Regions from separate parts of the Pseudidiomarina sp. genome, predicted to be linked through region 3. Evidence: predicted binding sites of a transcription regulator. Region 3 holds the regulator's gene; each other region holds the start of a gene.
The links. Region 3 encodes sigma-54, which starts transcription at its own class of promoters, with help from an activator protein. Its sites were predicted from a motif close to GTTGGCACGNNNNTNGNNT; they were not measured.
Positions count from the first base shown of each region.

Region 1: a site for sigma-54 is predicted at 4,889-4,907, ahead of ACN0UN_RS10485 (DUF4168 domain-containing protein). Genes of this name have one in related genera too.
Region 2: a site for sigma-54 is predicted at 3,136-3,154, ahead of glnA (glutamate--ammonia ligase). Genes of this name have one in related genera too.

Region 1 is NZ_JBLWWR010000015.1:8,543-16,658, reverse strand. Features, by position in the region: gene ACN0UN_RS10505 (PQQ-dependent sugar dehydrogenase) at 1-107, shown strand, start outside; gene ACN0UN_RS10500 (TonB-dependent receptor family protein) at 111-2,099, shown strand; gene ACN0UN_RS10495 (sigma-54-dependent transcriptional regulator) at 2,083-3,441, opposite strand; gene ACN0UN_RS10490 (sensor histidine kinase) at 3,445-4,782, opposite strand; gene ACN0UN_RS10485 (DUF4168 domain-containing protein) at 4,942-5,316, shown strand; gene ACN0UN_RS10480 (type 1 glutamine amidotransferase domain-containing protein) at 5,414-6,106, opposite strand; gene ACN0UN_RS10475 (PH domain-containing protein) at 6,198-6,692, shown strand; gene ACN0UN_RS10470 (PH domain-containing protein) at 6,685-8,116, shown strand, end outside.
Region 2 is NZ_JBLWWR010000005.1:33,349-41,464, forward strand. Features, by position in the region: gene glnL (nitrogen regulation protein NR(II)) at 1-1,033, opposite strand, end outside; gene ACN0UN_RS05855 (DUF4124 domain-containing protein) at 1,017-1,622, opposite strand; gene glnA (glutamate--ammonia ligase) at 1,637-3,049, opposite strand; gene ACN0UN_RS05865 (efflux RND transporter permease subunit) at 3,341-6,469, opposite strand; gene ACN0UN_RS05870 (efflux RND transporter periplasmic adaptor subunit) at 6,462-7,412, opposite strand; gene ACN0UN_RS05875 (2Fe-2S iron-sulfur cluster-binding protein) at 7,523-8,116, opposite strand, start outside.
Region 3 is NZ_JBLWWR010000002.1:44,476-52,591, forward strand. Features, by position in the region: gene rapZ (RNase adapter RapZ) at 1-269, opposite strand, end outside; gene ptsN (PTS IIA-like nitrogen regulatory protein PtsN) at 295-741, opposite strand; gene hpf (ribosome hibernation promoting factor) at 745-1,032, opposite strand; gene ACN0UN_RS03105 (RNA polymerase factor sigma-54) at 1,060-2,433, opposite strand; gene lptB (LPS export ABC transporter ATP-binding protein) at 2,442-3,167, opposite strand; gene lptA (lipopolysaccharide transport periplasmic protein LptA) at 3,148-3,681, opposite strand; gene lptC (LPS export ABC transporter periplasmic protein LptC) at 3,638-4,213, opposite strand; gene kdsC (3-deoxy-manno-octulosonate-8-phosphatase KdsC) at 4,210-4,764, opposite strand; gene ACN0UN_RS03130 (KpsF/GutQ family sugar-phosphate isomerase) at 4,764-5,744, opposite strand; gene ACN0UN_RS03135 (ATP-binding cassette domain-containing protein) at 5,922-6,782, shown strand; gene mlaE (lipid asymmetry maintenance ABC transporter permease subunit MlaE) at 6,775-7,551, shown strand; gene mlaD (outer membrane lipid asymmetry maintenance protein MlaD) at 7,557-8,024, shown strand; gene ACN0UN_RS03150 (MlaC/ttg2D family ABC transporter substrate-binding protein) at 8,035-8,116, shown strand, end outside.

The sequences.
Region 1 (8,116 bases), on a different contig from region 3:
CTGTAGAACAACGGATTCGCGATATTGAACAGGGTCCAGACGGCTATATTTATCTGATTACCGATGACCGCGATGGTCAGCTTATTCAAATTAAACCTTCGGAATAAACTATGTTTGTAAGTAGTCACTTACTGCTTTTGTCAACGCTGGCTTCGGCCAGCGTTGCTGTTGATGAAGTCATTGTCGTGAATCAGAGTAAGCCGCGCGCCGCGAAAGAAACGCCTGCGTCTATCAGTAATGCGGACGTTTCCGAGCAGCCGGCCGGGCTGCGTATTGATGCGGCCGAATTACTCAAAGGGCTCGCTGGTGTACAAGCTGACTCGCGCGCGAACTATGCGCAAGACACACGCATCACTTTGCGAGGTTTCGGTGCCCGTTCTGCGTTTGGTGTGCGTGGTATTGTTTTGCAGCTTGACGGCATTCCTTTGAGCATGCCCGATGGCCAAGCCCAAACCTCAAGTATCTTGCTGGATGAGCCCGAAAACGTTCAGGTGATTCGTGGCCCGTTGGCAACGATATACGGCAATAGCGCCGGCGGTATGGTGCAATGGTTCAGTCGGCGGCCGGATACCACACAACTGCGTGTTGACGCCATGGCTGGCAGTAACGCCACGCAGCGCCAGCTATTGCAGGGTGACTGGGTAGGCGACTCGACCGCTATACGTGTTGTGGGTACACGTTTACGCACCGATGGTCCGCGCGAGCACAACAGCGCTGAGCGCGATCAACTGGCGCTGCGCTGGTATCAAGATTTAAGCGATAGCGTAGAGATGATCGTGCGCTTGGACGACAACAACGCCCCACGGTTACAAGACCCTGGCTCACTAAGCCCCGATGACTGGCGTGCTGATCCCACGCAAACGTTTGCCGGTGCAACGCGCTTCAATACCCGCAAAGCCATTCATCATCAACAAATGTCGGTGTCGCTGCGTAGCCAAGACGGCTGGCATATCAACAGTTGGAAAGGCTGGCGTGATATTGAACAGTATCTGCCGTTTCCTGGTGGGGATATTCGTGGCTCGGGTGCAGTGATTGATTTACGCCGCAGTTTCATTGGCCTTGATGCCAGCTACGATTACAACTGGGAATTCTCTCAGCCGTTAACCACAACGGTTGGCGTGCATCATGCAGAGCAAGATGACCGCAGGTTTGGGTACGAGAATAACTTTGGCGATCGCGGTGAGCTACGCCGCAACGAGCTTGGCGAAGTGACACAGCAGGCCATCTACAGCTTAACCGATTGGCGCCCGCTGGACGACTTCACAGTACTTGCTGGGTTGCGTTACAGCGACGTTGATTTTGGTGTGGATGATTACTTTGTGGTACCAAACAACCCTGATGATAGTGGCGCACAGCGCCAGCATGCATGGAGTTGGAGCCTCGGGTTAAATTATCAGATTCATGACAATTGGCAGGTGTTTATAGCCCGCGGTAATGGTTTTGAAACGGCAACACTAACGGAATTGGCCTACAGCAACACCGAAACCGGTTTAAACACAGAGCTTGGCGCTGCGTATAATCAGCAATGGGAAGCCGGAGTCAATTGGCAGGGTGAATCATTGCAAGCCCAGTTAACCGCATTTCGGATTGATACCACGGACGAGATTGTGGTCGACCAAAGTATTGACGGCCGAACCACATACACCAATGCTGGCCTGACCGAACGTAAAGGTATTGAGCTTGAAGCAACGTGGCTTTTCAGCGACAACTGGAATTGGCGCACAGCTGCGACTCTGCTTGAAGCAAACTACAGCAGCGGTGAACGCTTACCCGGTGTTGCAGAGCGCCAATTGTACAGTCAGCTAAACTGGGACTATCGGCCAGAGCAACGATTGAGCGTGATTACAGAATACCGTGGTGACGTTGCTGCGAATGACACCAACACCGTTATCGCACCGAGCCATACTTTATGGCACCTGAATTGGCGCGCAAATTACAGTGTTGGCCAGTGGCAAGTATCACCTTGGCTAAACCTGCACAACCTCACCGACAAAGCCTATGTCGGTTCCGTGGTGGTTAACCAAGGTAGCGGACGCGCATTTGAGCCGGGCACGGGGCGCGAACTGCAAGCGGGTGTGCAATTTAATCGTCGTTGGTAAGCCAACGGTACAAGGTGCGGCGCGTAATGCCCAATATGCGCGCTGCGCGTTGTTTGTTCCCTTCCGTATGGGCTAGCACCTTGCGCACATAATCAGCCTGCAACGCATCCATCGATGGCCACTGCTCAGTTGCATCGGTCGCAACTTCTGGCACCTGGTCGAGGCGCATTCGTGCTGGTAGGTGGTCCGCATCTATCCAGTCACCGTCACAAAAAGTAACCGCACGTTCAATGGCATTTTGTAATTCGCGTACGTTGCCGGGGAAATTGTAGGAATAAAACAAGTCTTGCGCTGCCGCGGTTAAGCCTTTTATCCGTTTATTCTGCTGCTCGCTAACCTGCTGAATAAAGTGTTCAGCCAACAACGCCACATCATCTCCACGATGGCGCAACGGCGGTACTTTTATCGCAAAAGTTTCCAGCCGATAAAATAAGTCTTCGCGGAAACTTTTATCAGCGACCTTTTGCTCTAAGTCTTGATGGGTCGCGGCAAGAATGCGCACATCAATCTGCACTTCCTGATCGCTACCAACGGGTCGCATTTTCCCTTCCTGCAAAACGCGCAGCAGCTTCGCTTGCAAGGCCAGTGGCATTTCGCCAATTTCATCCAGCAACAGTGTTCCGCCATTGGCTTCTTTGAGCAGGCCTGCGCGTGCTTTTTGAGCGCCGGTAAATGCTCCGGCGGCGTGCCCGAAAAATTCACTCTCTAATAATTCCGCCGGAATACCGGCACAGTTAACTGCTAAAAATGGGCCTGCCGCGCGTTGGCTTTGTTGATGCAATGCTTGTGCAACAAGCTCTTTACCCGTGCCGCTTTCGCCTAAAATTAACACGGCGCCTTCAACCGGCGCCACCCGCTCAATTTCATCGTACAGCTTTTGCATCACACGGCTTTTTCCGATAATTCCCGCTGGCCCTTCCGCGGTGCGCTGCTGCGACTGGCGATACTGCTCAACTTCATCACGTAACTGATGAAATGTTAGTACCCGCTCAACACTAACCAACAAGTGCTCAAGATCTAACGGCTTGGTCAGAAAGTCATCTGCACCTTGTTTTAAAGCTTCTACGGCTTGGTCCACGGTGCCAAAGGCGGTGATGAGAATAAGGGGGGGCGCCTTGTCCTGAGTTTGCAATTGCGCCAGCAACTCAAGGCCGCTCATACCCGGCAGGCGAATATCACTGACCACCAACTGTGCTTCGAACGTGGTTTGCTGGTCCTGAAATGATTCAACGTCAGTAAACGCTGCGACGTTATAACCGACACTTTCCAGTTCTTCGTGTAGCAACTCACGTAAACCTGGGTCATCTTCAATTACCGCAATGCGAACGCTTTTGGTGTTCATGGTTTAGCTCCTGTTCGCTTGTTGCTTGCGCGGCAACGTTAAGACCACTTCGCAACCACCAACCGTTTGGTCGTTGGTGTGCCAGTTCTTCAGGGACAGCATGCCTTGGTGATCCGCCATAATGTAACTGACAAGCGCCAAGCCAAGCCCCGTACCCTCGCCGGTTTTCTTAGTGGTGGTGAATGGCTTCGTTAAATCTTCTTGCGCAACACTATCAGGTAATCCGGCACCATCGTCGCGCACATGAATGGAAATTTGGTCAGGTGCAGTGTTTACGGCCACTTCAACGTTGTGTTCTGCGGCTTGCAGCGCGTTTCGCAATATATTCACTAAGGCGAGCTCCAGTCGTTGCGCGTCAGCTTCAATGGTGATCGCTGAAGGGGGGTGATTTAACGCGACTTTGGGCCCGCCTTGCGACTGTTCAAATGAGATACTGTTGCATGCTTGATCAAGCAAGCTGGAAATCGTTACAGGCTGCTTCGCTGAAACTGGCGTGCGGCTGAATGCCAGCAGTTGTTTGACCATTTTGGTTAAACGCTGAACTTGGCCACGAATTGCTTGCAATTGCCGTTGTGACTCTGGGTCGTCATGACGTTTTAGCAATTGCTTGGCGCGCCCATCAATAACCGTAAGCGGTGCACCAAGCTCATGTGCAACGCCACTCGACACCTGACCGATAGCAACCATCTTTTCCTGTTCCCGGCGCTGTTGTTCCAGCTTGAGTTCCACATAGCGACCAACGCCGCGGTAATGCCCGAACACTAAGATAGCTACTGTTGCCAGCGCCAGTACCAACCAAGTACCCCATGCGATTTGGGACAGTTGTGTAAATGAGTTGTCGAAATCTTGAGCTCGGCGGTTTAGCTGCATGAACCCAATAATTTGGCCGCCACGGTCTTGAATAGGCACAAACTGCGAAAATACATCGCGCCCTGCCACTTGCCGATAGCTGTCTTGCGTTTCGCCGGTGAGGATAACTTGCTCCGCCAACAGGCTTTCGGATAAATCCCGCTCGGTAACCCCAGCAGATGCAACAAGTGCGCCCTCGGTATCATAAACCGAGGCACCATATACGCGACCGATTTTAAATACCGAGTCGAGGCTAGCCTGAACCGCTGTAATGTCACGCCGAATCAGCGCATCACTGACGGGCACATGTATAGCTCGCCCGACCAATTCAAGGTCATCGCGCAACCGCTCATTCTGAAATTCTGCGGCACGTTCAAGCCCGATACCTATCGCGATACCGGACAGTGCCAACAATGGCAGCATGATGTAAAACGTCAACGTTCGCTGTAGGCCCGACCCCTTGGCTAACCATAGGCTGTATCTTTTTGTCACGGTTTATTCCTGCAAAGTGTGTATCGAAATTATACACAAATCAGTAACGTGGATCGAGGCTCCAGCGTTTAATCTTTAATTACAATGAGTTATCTAATTCTCGAAAGTTGGCACACCTCTTGCAACATTAAAATTGAACTCAAAATAGGAGATATATCTATGCGTAAAACAATGACAGCTTTAGCAATCGCGGCTTTATTTTCTGGTTCTGCGGCAATGGCTGCACCACAAGAAGGTCAGTCACAACAGCAACAAATGATGCAGCAACAGCAGTCGATTGAACTAACTGATGCGATGCTGGAAAAGTTTGTTACTGCCATGAGCAATGTGCAGGAAATCAGCAATAAATATTCAGAGCAGTTCCAAAGCGCTGAAGATGCTGAGCAAGCGCAAGAAATTCAGCGTAAAGCACAAGAAGAAATGGTGTCAGCTGTGAATGATTCTGGTCTTTCACCGCAAGAGTACAACACCATTGTTCAGCGTATTCAGCAAGACGAAGAGCTACGTGCTCGCTTGCAGGAAATGACTGAATAAACGCGTATTAATCAACACGCAGCAACAAAAAAAGCCAACCCCAAGGTTGGCTTTTTTGTGTCCGTTGTGTCGGATGTTATACCGACCAATGTGCCACTTAATTCACGTGAAGCGCTTTTAAGCGTTTTAGCAACTCGCCAGCAACTGCCTCTGAACTTGCCGGGTTTTGCCCAGTAATTAAATTGCCATCCACCACGGCCAATGGTTTCCAGTCATCAACTTTCTGATACACACCACCGAGTTCTTTCAGCTTATCTTCAAGCAAGAATGGAACAACGTCCGTTAAGCCCACCGCAGCTTCCTCAGTGTTCGTGAAGCCACTGACTTTACGGCCTGCTACTAGCGGCTTACCCGCTGGGGTTTTCACATTCACTAACACCGCTGGCGCATGGCATACCGCTGCAACCGGTTTTTCTTGCTCCCAGAACTGTTGTATCAGGCCAATGGATAGTGGGTCTTCGCTTAAATCCCACAGCGGGCCATGCCCACCTGGGTAGAAAACCGCATCAAATTTATCGGCTGTAACTTCGCTTAATTTGAGGGTTGTCGCAAGCTTCTCCATTGTCTCAGGGTCTTCAAACAAACGCACTGTTGCTGTCGTTTGTGCATCGGACTGTTCACTGTTTGGATCAATTGGCGGCTGGCCACCTTTGGGGCTGGCTAACACCACTTCAGCACCCGCATCTTTAAATGCGTAGTACGGTGCGGCGAATTCTTCGGCCCAAAAGCCAGTCTTATGGCCACTGTCACCGAGCTGCTCGTGCGAGGTTAAAACCATTAAAATTTTCATGAGCTTGCTCCTATTTTTTTACTTCGTGTTAGAGTTACATGAAAGATACATGGGTGCTAAAACATACCTTTTCAAGTAAGGAAACGATCACATGACAATTGCGTGGAAGCCTGTTGAGCCCGCTTACAAAACTTATTTACAGTTAATTGTGCTTATCGATATGAGTATTTTGGCGCTCATTGCGATTGGCTTGTATCTGTTCAGCCCGTCAACTGGCTGGCTGCCTAACCCACTATGGCTGGGAATTCCTTGGGCGGTTTTAACCTTATTTTTCGGCCTATTCTGGTCATCACGTCGATTTCAATTTACCGCTTATGCAAGCACCGATGTGTCCATGCACTTGCGCCGCGGCGCATTATGGCGCTTAACCCGCGCTGTACCGCTGAATCGCATTCAACATGTGGAAGTGCGCCAAGGGTTTATTGAGCGTCTGCTTGGGCTTGCGCACCTGACGTTATACACCGCCGGCAGTGGTGGTGCAGATTTAAGTATACCAGGGCTAAAACTGGCGACTGCGGAAGCCATGAAAGCAGAGCTGGTGAATACTATTGCTGCAGAGCCAGTGAGTGACAAGAACGATGACTGAGTTAACTTGGCAACGCACTTCGCTATTAACACTGGGCTTTTTCGTTGCAAAAGAAATACGGCAGTTTGTCCGTAACATTACCAACTTTATTCCGGTACTCGCCGTAATTTTTGTAACCGATAACGACTGGCTACCTTACGCGGTAGGCGGCGGCTACTTAGTTTTTATTGTGATCAGCGCCATTTTGAACCATCATTTTTTCCTGTATGCGCTTACCGATGACGCAGTACACCTGCGCACTGGGGTATTTGGCAAAAAGAGTCTCACCCTGAAGTATGAGCGTATTCAACAGGCTGAGCTGGATCAGACTTGGTATTTCCGGCCGTTTAATCTAACCATTTTGCGCGTCGACAGCGCAGGCTCAGCTGGCAAGGAAGTTGAAATACCGGGCTTACCAATAGCACTGGCCCAAGACTTACGCCAACGTATGTTGGCGCAAGCGGCAAGCACGCACCGTTCAACCGACGCGGAATCCAATGGCGGTTCGGTGAGTGAAAGCGCACAACACACAGATTTACAACGGAACTATTCGCTCAGTGAAATTGTTCGCGCGGGCATTATGGACAATAAAGTTTTCGTACTGCTGGCCGTGCTTATCTACCCACTTTCGCAAACCGATGTGCTGGAAGAGCAGCTTGTTCCTTGGTTGGAAGCCAACGTAAAATTTATTGAGCAAAGCTTGTGGTTAAATGTCGGGCTGGTGGTAACCGCGCTGCTGGTTTTATTTACCTTAGCTATTGGTGTCACAATTGCCAGTTACTATAATTTACAGTTCACCATTGCTAATCAGCGTTATCAGGCCCGCTCGGGGCTGTTTAGTATTCGCACGGTAAGTTTTCGCTACCATAAATTACAACGCGTACGCCTAAAGCAAAATCTTCGTGGCCGCCTGTTAGGTCGCTTTAGTGCGCGCGTCAGTCAACTGCAACCGTCCGCGCATGCGCAACAACAAGGTTCTGCCGGTGCTTTTGTTCTCCCCGTATTGACGCAAGCAGGCGTGGATGAGCTATGCCATTGGTTGCAACTGCCTGATAGAAGTACCGTGCCATGGCAGCGAATAAGCTCAATTGCGCTATTGAACCCGTCGTTCTGGGTGGCCTTGGTTGCGCCAGCAGTGGCTGTAGTGGGGTACTTTAATTGGCAACCGCCGCAACTTGGGCTGGTTATTGGCGCTCTGGTTTGGGTGCTTCTACAAGCCTACACCGTAGCGCGTTGGCAAAACTATGGCTATGTCATGACTGAAGGCTGGCTTGGTATTAAACGTGGCGTTTTTGGTCGTATTGAAAGTTGGTATCCGCTTTATAAAACGCAGCAGATAGACGTGTATCAGTCGCCGTGGTTACGTTTGCTCGGCTACGCTGACGTTGTTGTACACACCGCTGCCGGCGCACAAGTGATCAAATACCAACCGGCTGAAATCGCAT
Region 2 (8,116 bases), on a different contig from region 3:
GTTGGTGCACCAAGTTTTGCACAATCGACAGCCCTAAACCTGTGCCGCCAGCGCGGCCACTTACCATTGGATAAAACAAAGTGTCACGCAATGCTGCTGGAATGCCGGGGCCATTGTCCTGAATAACCACCACCGCGCACTGACGGTAGCGCTTGCCATGAATGGTCTGCTGGTGGGCGATGCGCGTGCGCACCGTGACGGTTGGCTTGCTGATATTTTCGCTCTCCAGAAGCGCATCACAAGCGTTCATCACTAAATTCAAAAACACCTGTTCCAGTTGTTCAGGGGCCATGGTCAGTTCGGGCAGACTGGGGTCGTAGTCACGCAGCCATTCGATACCCGTACCGGCACCTAAACGTGCCACTTTTATCACTTGCTCAAGCAGCGCGTGCAGGTTGGCTTCTTTGCGCTGTGGCAATTGATGCGAGCCGAGCATTCTGTCCACCAAAGTGCTCAGGCGGTCAGCTTGGCGAATAATTAAATCGGTGTATTCCTGCAGGGCGCTGTCGTTTAATTCACCAGCCAGTAACTGCGCGGCGCCGCGCAAACCACCCAGCGGGTTCTTAATTTCATGAGCCAGCCCACGCACCATACTTTGCGCAGCTTGCAGTTGTTGCTGCTGCGTTGTTTCCTGATTAATACGGCGAATTTGGTCAATTTGGCGCAGCTCAAGCAGAATACTCAAACGCCCGTCCGGTTGGCGCAGCGGCTGTGCGATAAACTCAATGGTAATGCGTTGACTGTCGTGCAACACCAGCGTTACATCGCTGTCGGAAACCGACTGCTCGTCGCGCAATGCGTGTTGTATTACCATGGGGTCCAGACTGCTGAAATGGAATAAACTAAAAAACGGCTGCAACTGAAAACGCCGCAGGCTGCCATCTAAAATAGCTTCAGCCGCAGCGTTCATATATTGAATTCGAAGTTGGTCGTCCAGCAGTACAACCGCAGTAAGCAATTGGTCAAGGTGCGGTTGCACCAAGTTGGTGCAATCGCTGAGTGGCGTTAGTTCGCGATCAGGCTCCGCCGCCATTGCCACCACTACCTGCGCCTACACCATTGATGGCGACACGCAATACAAACACGACAAAGGTATCCGAACGTGCAACTTGATTGCCTTGTGCATCAACAATACGCACATAAATACGCCGCTCGCCGCGACTAATTTCTGCCAAAGTGACCTGATTGCTATCGCTGCCACGCCATGCCGGTTGCCCGTCAACGAACAACTCATACACGTAACCTTCGGGTAGACGCTCAGGATCAGACTGCCACAACACATCGAACTGACCGTTGTTGGCACGAATCGGTTGTTGCTGCTCAGGCGAGGTAATCGCTACCGAAAACTCAGTGGGAATCGCCTTAGCTTCGGCGACGCTGTCACCGCCAGTCGCTGAAACTTCAGGTTCATCCGGCTGTGTGGCCACAGCCGGCTTCGCAAACTCAGTCACCGGCGCCTGCTCAATCTCTACCTGTTCAGCGCCTTCCAGCGGCTTGTCCGTGTAGGTGATTGAGCCATCGGCATTCCGCTTCTTGTAAACTTGCGCATCGCTCGGTTCAACGTGCAACGCAGTGCCTACCAAAAAGATTAATAAAATTGCCAATAACGCCAGTGGTTTCATCGTTGCTCCAAACCTTACACGCTGTAGTACAAGTCAAACTCAATTGGGTGCGTGGTCATTTTCAACTTCATCACTTCTTGGTGCTTCAGTTTAATGTACGCATCAATCATCGCGTCAGTCATCACGCCGCCCGCAGTCAAGAACTCACGGTCTTTGTCCAACGCTTCCAACGCCATTTCTAACGAGTGACATACCGTCGGAATTTCTTTCGCTTCTTCCGCTGGCAAGTCATACAAGTCTTTGTCCATTGCATCGCCAGGGTGAATCTTGTTTTTAATACCGTCAAGACCAGCCATCAACAACGCCGCGAAACACAAGTACGGGTTTGCCGCCGGGTCAGGGAAACGCACTTCAATACGACGTGCTTTTGCACTTGCAACAACCGGAATACGAATTGACGCAGAGCGGTTACGCGCCGAGTAGGCCAACATAACTGGCGCTTCATAACCTGGCACCAAACGCTTGTACGAGTTGGTGGTTGGGTTACAGAACGCGTTCAGCGCACGTGCGTGCTTGATGATACCGCCAATGTAATACAACGCCATTTCGCTCAAACCACCGTACTGGTCGCCAGCAAACAGGTTTTTACCGTCTTTGCTAATCGACATATGCACGTGCATGCCTGAACCGTTATCGCCAACAATTGGCTTCGGCATAAAGGTAGCCGTCATGCCGTATGAATGCGCGACGTTGTGCACTACATACTTATAAATTTGGATTTCATCCGCTTTTTTCACCAAGGTGTTAAAGCGTGTTGCCACTTCGTTTTGACCCGCAGTTGCAACTTCATGGTGATGCGCTTCAACAACTAAGCCCATGTCTTCCATAACCGTACTCATGGTGCTACGAATGTCGTGCGCCGAGTCAACTGGTGGCACTGGGAAGTAACCGCCTTTCACACCTGGACGGTGCGCCAAGTTACCTTCTTTGTATTCTTTTCCTGAGTTCCATTTCGCTTCGTCTGCTTCGATTTTGTAGAACGAGCCGCTCATATCAGTATGAAAACGCACATCGTTAAACAAGAAGAACTCTGGCTCTGGGCCGAAAAACGCCGAATCACCAATGTTCATGCTTTGCAGATATTCTTCCGCACGACGCGCAATTGAACGCGGGTCACGGTCATAACCTTGCATGGTGTCTGGCTCAAGGATGTCACACACCACGTTCATGGTGATTTCATCCGTGAACGGGTCTAAAACCACAGAGTCACAATCTGGCATAAGCACCATGTCTGACTCGTTGATGCCTTTCCAACCGCCGATGGACGAACCATCAAACATTTTGCCTTCTTCGAAAAACTCTTCGTTGATTTGCGAAACCGGGATGGTCACATGCTGTTCTTTACCTTTAGTGTCGGTAAAGCGTAAATCCACGAATTTGACATCGTGTTCTTCAATGTAAGCCATAACGTCTTGTGGTGTTGCCATGTGATCCTCCGCGATCGTGCATGTACTAGGTTCAGAATGAGTATAGCAAGCATCGAATGAAGTGCTTGCTTCTTTGCACCAAATTAAAGCAAAAACGATGCCAAGATTATATTTGACACATTTTTCAATAGGTTAACTTGTTTTATATGCATTGAAGGTGCTGGCTAATGACTCAATTTGCACCATTATAGTGCAAATTAATGCACCACGGAAGTGCAAAGGATTTGAAGGCGTTGTTCGTTATTGGTTATTCGTTATTCGGAACAACCAATAACGATTAACGATTAACGATTAACGCTCTTCAGCAATTCGGCGTCGCAGAAGCGACGCGTACAACAACGGAATAACCACGAGCGTCAACGCCGTGGAAACCGCGATACCGAAAATCAGGCTGACGGCAAGGCCGTTAAAAATGGGGTCGTCGAGTATAAAGAACGCACCCATCATAGCGGCAATTGCGGTTAGGGTAATCGGCTTGGCGCGCACCACTGCGGCTTCGATTACGGCGGTATTGAGATCTTTGCCGGCGGCGACTTCTTCCCGAATGAAGTCCACCAGCAAAATCGAGTTACGCACGATAATGCCTGCCAGCGCTATCATGCCAATCATGGAGGTGGCTGTGAATTGCGCTCCCAATAACGCATGGCCTGGCATGATGCCAATTAACGTTAGTGGTATTGGCGCCATGATCACCAAGGGCGTCATGTAGCTGCCGAAGTGGCCGACCACAAGCACATAAATCAGCAGCAATCCGACCGCATAAGCCAGGCCCATGTCGCGGAAAGTCTCATAAGTAATTTGCCATTCGCCATCCCACTTCAGTGCAGTTTGATCCCAGATATCGGGTTGCGCAATGAAGGTTTGGGGAATATCAATATCACTGGCGGCGTCGAATAAGCCGTACAGTGGGCTGTCGAGTTCACCGGCCATGTCGGCGGTTACATACACAACAGGCCGCAGATCTTTGTGATATATCGGCTGGGCATAGGCCAGCTTTTCTCGGTCAATCAATTCAGCAATAGGAATCGCTTCACCGGAGGTTTGGCTGGTCACCGACAGGCTTTCCAGTTGTGCTAACTCCCCTTGCCAATCGGCCGGCAAACGCAGTTTTACGGGCACCGGCTGGGTTTGTCCGGGTGTCGCCAAAAAGGTGACATCCATACCGGCCAGCGCTGTTTGTAGAACCTGTACCACTTGCCCCGCAGATACGCCAAGTTGCGCCGCACGTGCGCGGTTTACTTGCCAGATTTCTTGCGAGGCATCGGCGACGAGGGTGCTGTCAATGTCCACCACACCTTCGGTAGCGCGCAACTGTGCAAGCAAGTCACGCGCACCCTGTTCGCGGGCATTGGCCGATGGGCCATAGAGCTCGGCGACAATCGGTGCCAGCACGGGCGGCCCCGGTGGCACTTCAACAATCTTCAACGAAGCGCCTACGGCATCCGCAATAGGTGTCAGCATGGGGCGAAGGGCCAAGGCAATGTCATGGCTGGCGCGGTCACGGTCGCCAAGGCCAGCAAGGGTGACTTGTATGTCGCCCATATTGGCGCCTTGCCGCAAGTAATACTGACGCACTAAGCCGTTGAAACCTATCGGTGATGCCGTTCCCGCATAAATCTGGGTGGCGACAACTTCGTCCACTTCATCGAGCTTCTGCGCTAATTGCATCAATACGGCATTGGTGTCTTCTAAGGTGCTGCCTTCTGGCATATCCAGCACCAGTTTAATTTCGCTTTTGTTATCAAACGGCAGCATTTTCATAACCACGGCTTGCACAAAGGCCAGCCCCATCATCAACACAATCAGGGCAATTAAGCCAAAGCCCATAAAGTAGCGCCGCTTGCGGTGGGTTAGCAGTGGCTGCATGATTTTTTCAAAAAAGTTATGCAGCTTGCTGCTATGTGCTTCGCCTTCGTGGTGTTCGTCTTTCAATAAATGACGGGCCAGCCACGGTGTAACGGTTAACGCAATAATCAGCGAGAGCAACATACCCAACGACGCATTAATCGGAATTGGGCTCATGTACGGGCCCATCAGCCCGCTCACAAAGGCCATCGGTAGCAATGCGGCAATAACGGTGAAGGTGGCCAAAATCGTCGGCCCACCCACTTCGTCAACGGCAGCTGGAATTGCTGTTTTTAATGACTTCCCTAAGCCAAGGTGGCGATGTATGTTTTCCACCACAACAATGGCGTCATCGACCAAAATACCGATTGAAAATATCAGTGCGAATAACGACACGCGGTTCAGGGTAAAACCCCAAGCCCAGGATGCAAAGAGTGTCATGGCCAAGGTCAGCACCACCGCACTACCCACCACAACGGCTTCGCGCTTGCCCAGCGTTAACAGCACCAAGGCAACCACCGAGATGGTTGCAAAAATGAGCTTTTGAATCAGCTTGGAAGCTTTATCATCGGCGGTTTGCCCGTAGTTACGGGTCACGTCGATGGTGATTTCAGGGGGTAGCCACTGCTGCTTGAGGGTGTCTAATCGGGCCAGCACTTCTTGGGCCACCACCACCGCGTTTTCACCGGTTTTTTTGGTCACGGCCAAGGTCACTGCAGGTTGTGCTTCACCGCCTGCGGGGCGCGACCATACATAGCGCGACGGCACCACTGCGCTGTCACTTATTTCAGCAACTTGCTCCAAGCGCACGGGCTTGCCGTCAACGTTAGCAACAATCAAGTTACGCAAGGTGTAAACGCTGTCGATAAAGCTACTGGCTTGCACTGGAATTTGTTGCCCGTCTTGCAAGCGATAGCCCGCTTGAGCACTTTGATTTTGTCCTGATAGCGCTTGGCTGACAGCATTAAAGTCGAGGCCAATACGGCTTAGTGCGGTGTTATCCAGAGTCACATTGATCTGTTCTGGCTCGGCACCAATAACGGCCACTTCACGCACACCGCTCACATTTTGGAGCGGTTCAATTAAGGTGTCAGCTACCGATTTTAGATCAAGCCCATCTGAGGTAATGGTTAACCCAAGTATAGGAACATCGTCAATGCCGCGCGCTTTCACTAAGGGCTGAGAGAAGCTGGGGTGGCGTACTTGCCAGCTCGATAAACTGTCGAACAGTTCAACCAGCGCTTTTTCGCGCGGTACGCCCACTTCAAACTGAACCGTCACCAGTGCTTGGCCCGACTGAGATACCGAGTAAATGTGTTCAATGCCCTGCATGCGGGAAAAATGCTGCTCTAACGGGGTAGCCAGCTGCGCTTCAACTTGGCTTACATCGGCGCCGGGAAACACCACCATGACATCCGCCATGGTCACGTCAATTTGCGGTTCTTCTTCACGCGGCGTGATTAACGCGGCCATGATGCCGAGCAAGAGACCAAAGATAGCAAGCAGTGGGGTAAGCTGAGAACGTTCACCCCACGCCGCAATTTTACCTGCGATGCCGAGGGGTTTGTTACTCATAGCTGATCACCTCGCCCGCTTGTAAACCACTCACGATTTCGATGTGTCCGTCTTGCTGCAAGCCCAAACGCACTGCGCGCCAGGTATTGTCTTGCATTCGCACCATGGTCAACTCACCTTGATGGTACACCGCTGCTAATGGCACTTGTACGCCTTGATGCTCACCAACTTTTACCAGCACTGGCTGCCATTGCCCTGGCATTAGCCCACTGTCATGGGGCAATATCAAGCGCATGCGCACGGTGCTGGACTGGCTGTGTACGGTTGGAAACACTTGCTGCGAGGTCGGCTCCAAGCCATTAATACGAGCCCATTCAAAGTCTTTTGCCGCTTGGGCATAGCTCGCTGGCAGGTCGACATGCAAACGCAGTTCGCTTGGGTCAAAGCCTGATAGTAACGGGGTGCCGGGTTGCACCAATTCGCCCGGCTCTACCATGCGCGCGCTGACAATGCCGGCATAAGGCGCTTTCACTTCGGTGTATGACAACTGCTCTTCAGCGCGTTCAACGGCAGCTTCAGCCGAACGCCGTTGTGCTTTGGCATTGTCGAGCCGTGCTTTGGCACGATCGCGCTCAGCAACCGGCACCAAGTCACGTTCAACCAGGCTTAGAATACGGTCGTACTCTTGCTGCTCGGCAATCAAGGTGGCCTGGGCTGCGGCAACCTGCGCTTGCGCTTGGGTCAGCATTTGGTATTGCTCAACGGAAGTAATCGTCAGCAAGGTTGTTCCAGCTGGTACTTCATCACCGACATCTACCAGCACCCGTTCAACACGACCAGATACCTGTGCCGATACCGTGGCGCTATTGGTTGATTCCACCAAGCCTTGTAAGCGCAGATACTCTGCAATCGTTGATTGCTTCAGCGACAATTCGGCGGCAGTAGCGCAGGCCACTCCAGCGATACAAATAACGAGTAGATAGACCCATTTGTAGACAGACATCATCATCTCCAGACTTATCGTTGCCAAACTTCAATACGGTATTTATTGAAATTATAGAGCAAAAAATAAGTCTGTTAATGATTTATTTCGTATTTATCTAAAATAACGTTTTAAATGCCAAAGTCATCGTAACGAATATGCTCTTGCGGAACCCCTATTGCGCTCAGCATGGCTTGCGTTGCAGCTAACATAGCGGGCGGACCGCAAACATAAACATCGAGCGATTGCACATCTTGTGTTTGAACCCAAGCTTGTGCAATTTCATGTACAAAACCGCTCAGACCCCGCCAATTATCATCTTGCTCAGATAAAACTGGATGATATTGCAAGCGTTCTTCGCTTTGCAAAGCCATAAAGTCGTCGTAATAACACAGCTCAGATTTATTACGTGCGCCGTAGAAGAACTGAATTGGACGATTTGACTGTGCCGATTCCAATTCCGCTTGGATCAGTGCACGCAATGGCGCAATACCCGCGCCACCGCCGATAAACACCTGTCGCCGTTCATTCGCCGCTTCATTGTTGAGCAAGAAATCGCCCATCGGCCCTATAGCATCTATCGTATCGCCAGTTTTCATGCTGCATAAATAAGTCGACCCGAGTCCAGGCTGACAACTGGTATTCGGCGCTGGCATTTTACGAACTGTAAACGTCAGTTCCGGTTGTCCTGGTGCGGTTGCGAACGAATAGTTTCGATGTAACAC
Region 3 (8,116 bases):
GATTCGGAAGAATCAATATAGAGAATTTCTGGTTTGACTTTACTGGGTAGAAAGTCGAGCGCTTCGGTTAGCTCATTTTGGTCTGCAGGTAAATTGCGCACGTCAACGCTAACGGCAACTTTATCGTATTGTTCAATAACTGCATGAACCAAAGTTGGTAATAGCGTTATGGGGATATTGTCCACGCAATAGAAGCCGAGATCTTCAAGCACCCTCAGTGCAATGGTTTTCCCTGAGCCAGATCGGCCTGTAACAATAATAAGTTGCATCGAATTTGGTTACTCTACCATTTGGTTATTTGGTAAAAATTTCGTAGAGATCTTGGTCGCTCTGCGCATCGCGCAATGCCCGCGTACAATTTTTATCATTCAAACGCTGTGCTACGGAAGCTAAAGTTTGTAAATGTTGCTCATGCTCGTCTTCGGGCACAAGCAGTGCAAAAATAATATCCACCGGCTGGTTATCGATTGCATCGAAATCAATGGGCTCAGATAACGTCATTAAAATCGCAACAGGTTTATTGGCACTAGCCAAACGCCCATGCGGAATGGCGACACCGAGCCCTATACCAGTACTGCCTAACCGTTCACGATTGAGCAGGCTTTCAAATACATCAAAGCTAGTGGTGCCGGAGAGGCGAGGCGAGGCCAATTGACCAATGAGCTCAAGTACTTTCTTTTTGCTTGAGCCATCGACTGCACAGCGTGTGCAGTCGGGGCTTAATAAGGTGGATAAATCCATGATTTAGTGGCGTTTTATCTTTTCTTTATGTTTAATTACCTGCCGATCGAGTTTATCAATCAGCCCGTCAATGGCGGCATACATATCTTCATGTTGTGAATCTGCGAAAATTTCACCGCCATTTAAGTGCAGCGTAGCTTCCGCTTTTTGCGTTAACTTTTCAACATTTAAAATGACATGGACGTTATTTATGTGGTCAAAGTGACGCTGAAGCTTACTAAATTTACTGTCAACATAATCGCGCAATGCGTCAGTGATTTCTACGTGATGACCAGTCAGATTAATTTGCATAACATCTTCCTTCTGTTTGTCCAAGATTCAGATAAGACGTTTGCGTTGACTCGAGGGCGGAATGCTCAGCGCTTCTCGATACTTCGCAATGGTTCGTCTAGCTACTTGGATACCCTGTTCAGCAAGGAGTTCAGTAAGTTTACTGTCACTCAACGGCTTTTTCGGGTTTTCCGCAGCAACTAGTTTTTTCAACAAGGCTCTGATAGCTGTTGATGAAGCTTCCCCGCCATTGTCAGTGTTCAATTGACTTGAGAAGAAGTACTTCAATTCAAACACACCACGCGGTGAATGCATATACTTTTGCGTGGTTACCCGTGAAATTGTTGATTCATGCATATCTATTGCGCTGGCGATGTCGGCAAGCACCATAGGTTTCATCGCTTCAGCGCCATGTTCAAAGAAGCCTTGTTGGCGCGCAACAATAGCGCTCGCAACCTTCAATAAGGTTTCGTTGCGGCTCTCGAGGCTGCGGATAAACCATTTGGCTTCTTGTGTTTGTTGGCGAATGTATTGCATGTCGTCTTTTTGTCGCGCGCCTTGGCATAAGTTAAGGTAGCTTTCATTCACTTTAAGTTTAGGCACACTTTCAGGATTTAGCTCAACCACCCAGCGGTTATTTTTTTTGCGAACTAATACATCTGGAATCACATAGTCATCATTCGCGTTGCCAAAGCCTTCGCCTGGCCGTGGCTGAAGGTGTTGAATCAACTCCAGAACCTCAGCAAGGTCCGACTCCGACAGCCGCAATCGCCGCGCTAAAGTGCGGTAATCGCGACTTCCCAATAGCGCCAGATGCTCACGTACCGCCACCAATGCTGCGGCTCGCCAAGGGGTTTGTTCCGGTAAATGCAGCAGTTGCAACTCTAAACATTCGCGTACGTCACGCGCGCCAACGCCTATAGGATCGAAATGCTGAATGCGCTTCAACACCACGGCAACTTCATCGGGCTCGATCGGCTCGCCAATTTGATTCTCGGCAGCAGCCAAAATGTCGTCCAGTGAAACAGTTAAGTAGCCGCTCTCATCAATCGAATCAATAATCGCAAGGGCAATGAATTCATCGGTAGGGGAAAAATGCGACAGCTGCATTTGCCAGATTAAATGGTCTTGAAGGGACTGGTGGGTTTCACCTTGGTAAATTGCATCTTCGCCGTCATAACCAGCAGAGGACTGGCCTAAAGCAGCTGAACACAGGCTGTCCCATGGCGACTCATAGTCGCCAATGTCAGTCTCGCCTTCAGCATCAGCATGCTCGAGCTCAAGCAGAGGATTTTCTTCTAACGCTTGTTGCACTTCTTGTTGCAATTCAAGCGTTGATAACTGCAATAGTTTAATAGCCTGTTGCAACTGAGGTGTCATCGACAGTTGCTGCGAGAACTTAAACTGCAGGCTTTGTTTCATTGCACCACCTACAAGGTGAACTGTTCACCCAGGTAAACGTCTTTCACCTGCTGGTTATTTAGGATGGTCTGGGCGTCGCCACTGGCAATTAATTCACCGTGGCTTACTATGTAGGCATGTTCGCATACCGACAAGGTTTCGCGCACATTATGGTCAGTGATTAACACGCCAATACCGCGGTTGCGCAGGTGTTCAATTATCTTTTTAATATCTAGAACAGAGATTGGATCAACCCCGGCAAATGGTTCATCCAGCAAAATAAATGCAGGGTCTGCCGCGAGTGCCCGCGCGATTTCTACGCGTCGCCGTTCACCGCCAGACAGACTCATACCCAGGCTGTGGGCGATGTGCCCAATGTGAAATTCTTCCAATAACCCGTCAAGACGCTCTTCGCGGCCATTGGCGTCAAGGTCACTGCGGGTTTCCAGTATTGCCATAATATTATCGCGCACCGTCAGCTTGCGGAAAATCGAGGACTCTTGCGGTAAATAGCCGATGCCTCGACGAGCACGCTCATGCATGGGCAATAGTGAGATATCGTCATCATCAATCATGATGCGACCTTTATCGTTGTTCACCAGCCCAACAATCATATAAAACGTGGTGGTTTTACCGGCGCCATTGGGGCCGAGTAAACCAATAATCTGGCCAGACTCAACCGTTAAGCTGACGTCTTTGACTACCTGGCGTTTTTTATATGACTTAGCTAAATGCTCAGCGATTAGTCGGCTCATTGTTGGTGTCACTCTTTTTCTTCGGCATAAATATAGTGGTGACACGATCACTTTCATCGTCACCGCGGTTCGCTGTCATTTGTTGTGTGGCGAAGTTATACACAATTTCACTGCCTTGAATCACGCTATTGCTCTGTGAAACTTTGACATTGCCTGATAGCGTCAATAATTGCTTGGTTTGATCGTAACTAATTATTTCGGCTTCAGCAGAAATTGGAGAACCATCGTCCAGTTGTTGCTGGTACACCGCAGGGCTACCGCTTGCAGTAAACACATCAGACTGGTCGTCACGTCGCGTCACTTCCAAATGGTCAGCGCGAATGCTTAAGCTGCCTTGACGAATCACGACATTATCTTCAAACACAGCAATTTTGTTTGCCACGTCAAACCAGTCGCGTTCGGCATTAATTTTAATGGGCTGCTCAAAATCCAAGCGACCTTGGGCGTTCGCTTCACCAACGCAAAACAGACTAATTATTAGTAGTGCTGCTGCCGGTATATATTGTTTCAACATGTCGTGTAAGTTCCAATGTTTGAGCGCGCATATCCGCGCGCAGACCTTCGCCTTTAGCCGTAAAATCACGGCCTACAATCAGCACTGGCTGGTCAGTTTGAACGGATTCTTCCAGTGTATCAATGGTTAAATAGCTTGTTTCAATACGGTCTATAAATTCTGATTCCGAGAGGCTGATCATTTCAATGTTGCGCTCCAACACCAAACTCTTGTCTGCGTAAAATGAACCTTGCTCGGCCTGAACCTGCCAAATAGGACCGTTATTGTCGAGTTGCACAATGTAAGTCGGCGCGGTCAGTTCAGTCAGCCCAATTGGGCTGTAGTGGGTCATTTTTTCGGCCGCAATGCGGTGTGCTAGTTCACCATTAACACCGTACACACGCACAATCAGCCCTTGCGCCGTAAAATCCGGTTTAATTTCACTATAACCTTGCTGCTCGTCATCATTGTCATCAGCACCAAACGGCCGCCAGAAAAGTAATGCTGCGGTAACAAAAATTAGGGTGATAACCCACGCTAAATTGCGATTCACACGCTCACTCCGCCATGCAGTTGTAATTGCCCTTGGGCAAGAAGTATCAAGTCACTCAATTCGCGTACCGCGCCATAACCACCGCGTTGTGCCGTTACGTAATCCGCGATTTGTTGCACAAACGGATGTGCGTCTTGCACCGCAACGCCAATACCGCTGCGCTTAATCATGTCTACATCCGGCACGTCATCGCCAATCGTTGCAACCTGATGATCTTGCAAATTAAGCGTTTTTAGCAACGCATCGTAACAGGAGAGTTTTTCTACTTGTCCCTGGTAAACATGGGTTACCCCGAGTGCTTTCATTCGGTTTTCTACAATGGCCGATTGTCGTCCAGTAATTGCAGCAACTTGAATGCCCGCATTAAGCAGCGCTTTAACCCCGAAACCATCGCGGGCATTAAATGCTTTTAGCTCTTCGCCTTGATTGCCCAAGTAGATGCAACCGTCAGAAAATACGCCGTCAACGTCGCACACAACCAGTTTAATTTGCTTAAAACGTTCAAGCAATGTGTGTGAGATATCACCATACCAGGTGCTTATCGTTTCCATTACATCACTCCCGCTTTCAGTAGGTCGTGCATATTCAGTGCACCACGAGCGATGCCTTGGTCATCGACCACAAAGAGTCCATTAATTTTGCGGTCTTCCATAAGTTTTAAACCTTGTGCGGCTAAAACGTCAGGTTTAATGGTTACCGGGCTGCGCGTCATAACTTGCGCGATAGGTGTAGTATGTAAGTCGATGCGTTGGTCCAAAATGCGACGTAAGTCACCGTCGGTAAATATTCCAGCTAATTTACCTGAGCTATCACCAACACCGGTCATGCCCAACCCTTTGCGCGACATTTCGAGTAACGCTTCAGAAATAGTAGCTGATTCTGGCACCATGGGCATGCGATCACCGCTGTGCATAATATCGTGAATGTGAAGCAATAGCCGGCGACCTAAGCTGCCACCTGGGTGCGACATGGCGAAATCATCCGCGGTGAAACCTCGCGCATTCAGCAAGGCAACCGCTAATGCGTCGCCCATCACCAATGTTGCTGTGGTGGATGATGTTGGCGCGAGCCCCAGCGGACAAGCTTCCTGCTCAACCGCGATACACACATGCACATCGGCAATGTCTGCCAAGGTTGAGTTTGGGTTGCCGGTCATACTAATTAGCTTTACGCCGCGGCGCTTGATAAGTGGCGCAATGGCCAGTAATTCATCGGTTTCACCTGAGTTAGAGATGGCGAGCACGACGTCTTGGCTGGTAATCATACCAAGGTCGCCATGGCTTGCTTCGCCAGGGTGCACGAAGAATGCGGGAGTACCCGTCGAGGCGAGTGTGGCTGCAATTTTACCACCGATATGGCCTGATTTTCCCATGCCAATAACAATGACGCGGCCTGCACAGTTTAATAGAATGTCGCACGCTTGCTCAAAGCTGCTATCAAGGAACCGCTTCAGGCCAGTAATAGCAGCCGCTTCAATATCAACGACGCGCTCACCGAGCGCCCTAAAAGACTGCTTGCTTGAATCTGTCATAGCGATGAATTACCCCAGCTAAAGTGCGTTAATTGCAATAATACCCGATCGAAATCCGAAATGCAGACGTAAAAAGCACAGAATCTAACGTTTTGTCACAAATTTTACCGCCTTTGCCTATAGTAAAAAGCCTAAATCTGGTACAGTAGCGGGCTTGAAAAGGGAGATAACAAGGCGATGCATACGGCTCAAAGTTCTGCGAGCGTAAAGCCAGAAACCCATGCTGATGACGACGCTTTAGTCGTTATTGATGACATTGACTTTGCTCATGGGTTCGGCGCTCATCAGGTTTATCGTGGATTATCGATGCGCATTCCAAAAGGGAAAATCACTGCAGTGATGGGCCCAAGCGGCATTGGTAAAACAACACTATTACGATTGATTGGTGCACAGTTGCGACCGCAGCGGGGTAGCATAACCTTTGCTGGTGAAAACGTGCATGCGTTAGGGCGTTCAGATTTATACGAATTGCGTAAACGCATGAGTATGCTGTTTCAAAGTGGTGCGTTGTTCACCGATATGACAGTGTACGACAATATCGCATTTCCAATTCGCGAACACAGCCAGCTCCCGGAAGAAATTATTCAAACCATCGTGAAGATGAAGCTTGAAGCTGTTGGTTTGCGCGGCGCCAGACATTTAATGCCGGCGGAATTATCAGGTGGTATGGCACGTCGAGCAGCGCTTGCGCGGGCAATGGCCTTAGACCCAGAACTGATTATGTATGACGAGCCATTCGCTGGCCAAGATCCAATTTCAATGGGAGTTATCGTTAAGCTAATCAAAGAGCTGAACGAATCGCTCGGGCTAACCAGCATCGTGGTTACCCATGATGTCGCGGAAGTGCTGACCATTGCGGATTATGTTTACGTGATTGCTGACAAAAAAGTGATAGGGCATGGCACCCCAACTGAGTTGCAGGAATCAGATAATGCACTAGTGCATCAGTTTTTACATGGCGAAGCCGATGGCCCTGTGCCGTTTCATTACGCCGCACCACCACTGGCAGAGGACTTATTGGGGGCCAAAGATGCTTGATCGGATAGCCGCATTAGGCCGCTCTGTGTTGGACTCAGTTGCAGGCGCTGGCGCAGCACTTTTTATGTTAATGCGTGCGTTACTGGGCAAGCCGCAAATACGTAAGTCATGGCCTTTACTGATGCAGCAAATGTACTCAGTGGGCGTATTGTCGCTGGTGATTATTGTGGTCAGCGGATTGTTTATAGGAATGGTGCTTGGCTTGCAGGGTTACACCATTCTGGTTGACTTTGGTGCCGAGCAATCACTCGGGCCTATGGTAGCATTGTCGTTATTGCGCGAACTGGGGCCGGTAGTTACCGCGCTGTTATTTGCGGGCCGCGCAGGTTCATCACTTACGGCGGAAATAGGGTTAATGAAAGCAACTGAACAGCTTTCAAGCCTTGAAATGATGGGTGTTGACCCGTTACGCCGCGTCATTTCGCCACGTTTTTGGGCAGGTTTTTACAGCATGCCAATACTGGCCGTAGTGTTCTCAGCGGTAGGTATCTATGGTGGCTACTTGGTCGGCGTGCGTTGGCTGGGTGTTGATGATGGCGCGTTCTGGTCTGTCATGCAGTCGAACGTAGAATGGGGACAAGACATTCTGAACGGCATCATTAAAAGTTTAGTGTTCGCTTTTGTGGTGACATGGATTGCTTTACACAAAGGGTACAGTTGCACGCCAACTTCGGTAGGTATTAGTCGTGCAACCACGTCGACCGTAGTGACTGCATCACTTGCAGTGCTTGGGCTCGATTTCGTTTTAACAGCATTGATGTTTGGATAAAAGCTATGGAATCAAGAAATACACAATTAGCAGTTGGTTTATTTGTCATTATCGGCGTTTTAGCGTTGTTGTTTTTGGGTTTACAGGCAGCCAATACCAGTGTTGTAACGAATGGTGAGACGTATAAGCTCTATGCCAAATTTGACAATATCGGTGGCTTAAAAAACCGCTCGCCAGTAAAAGTTGGTGGTGTTGTTGTCGGTCGTGTGAGCAACATTTCGTTAAGTGGTGATTACTACGAGCCGCTGGTCGAAATGACAATTAGCGCTGAATACAATGAATTTTCTGATACCACGTCGGTCTCAATACTGACTTCAGGATTGCTGGGTGAGCAATATATCGGTTTAAACCCAGGCTTTATCGACGATACCGTAGAGATGTTGAAAGACGGTGATCAAATTTATGACACCAAGTCAGCATTGGTTCTAGAAGACTTAATTGGGCAGTTCCTATTTAGTCAGGGTAACGATTAAGGAGAAAAGCATGAAAATGTGGTTAGTTGCTGCAGTCGTAGCTGTTGTTGGGTTTGGCGGTATAGTGCCAGCTCAAGCGGAATTAATTCGCG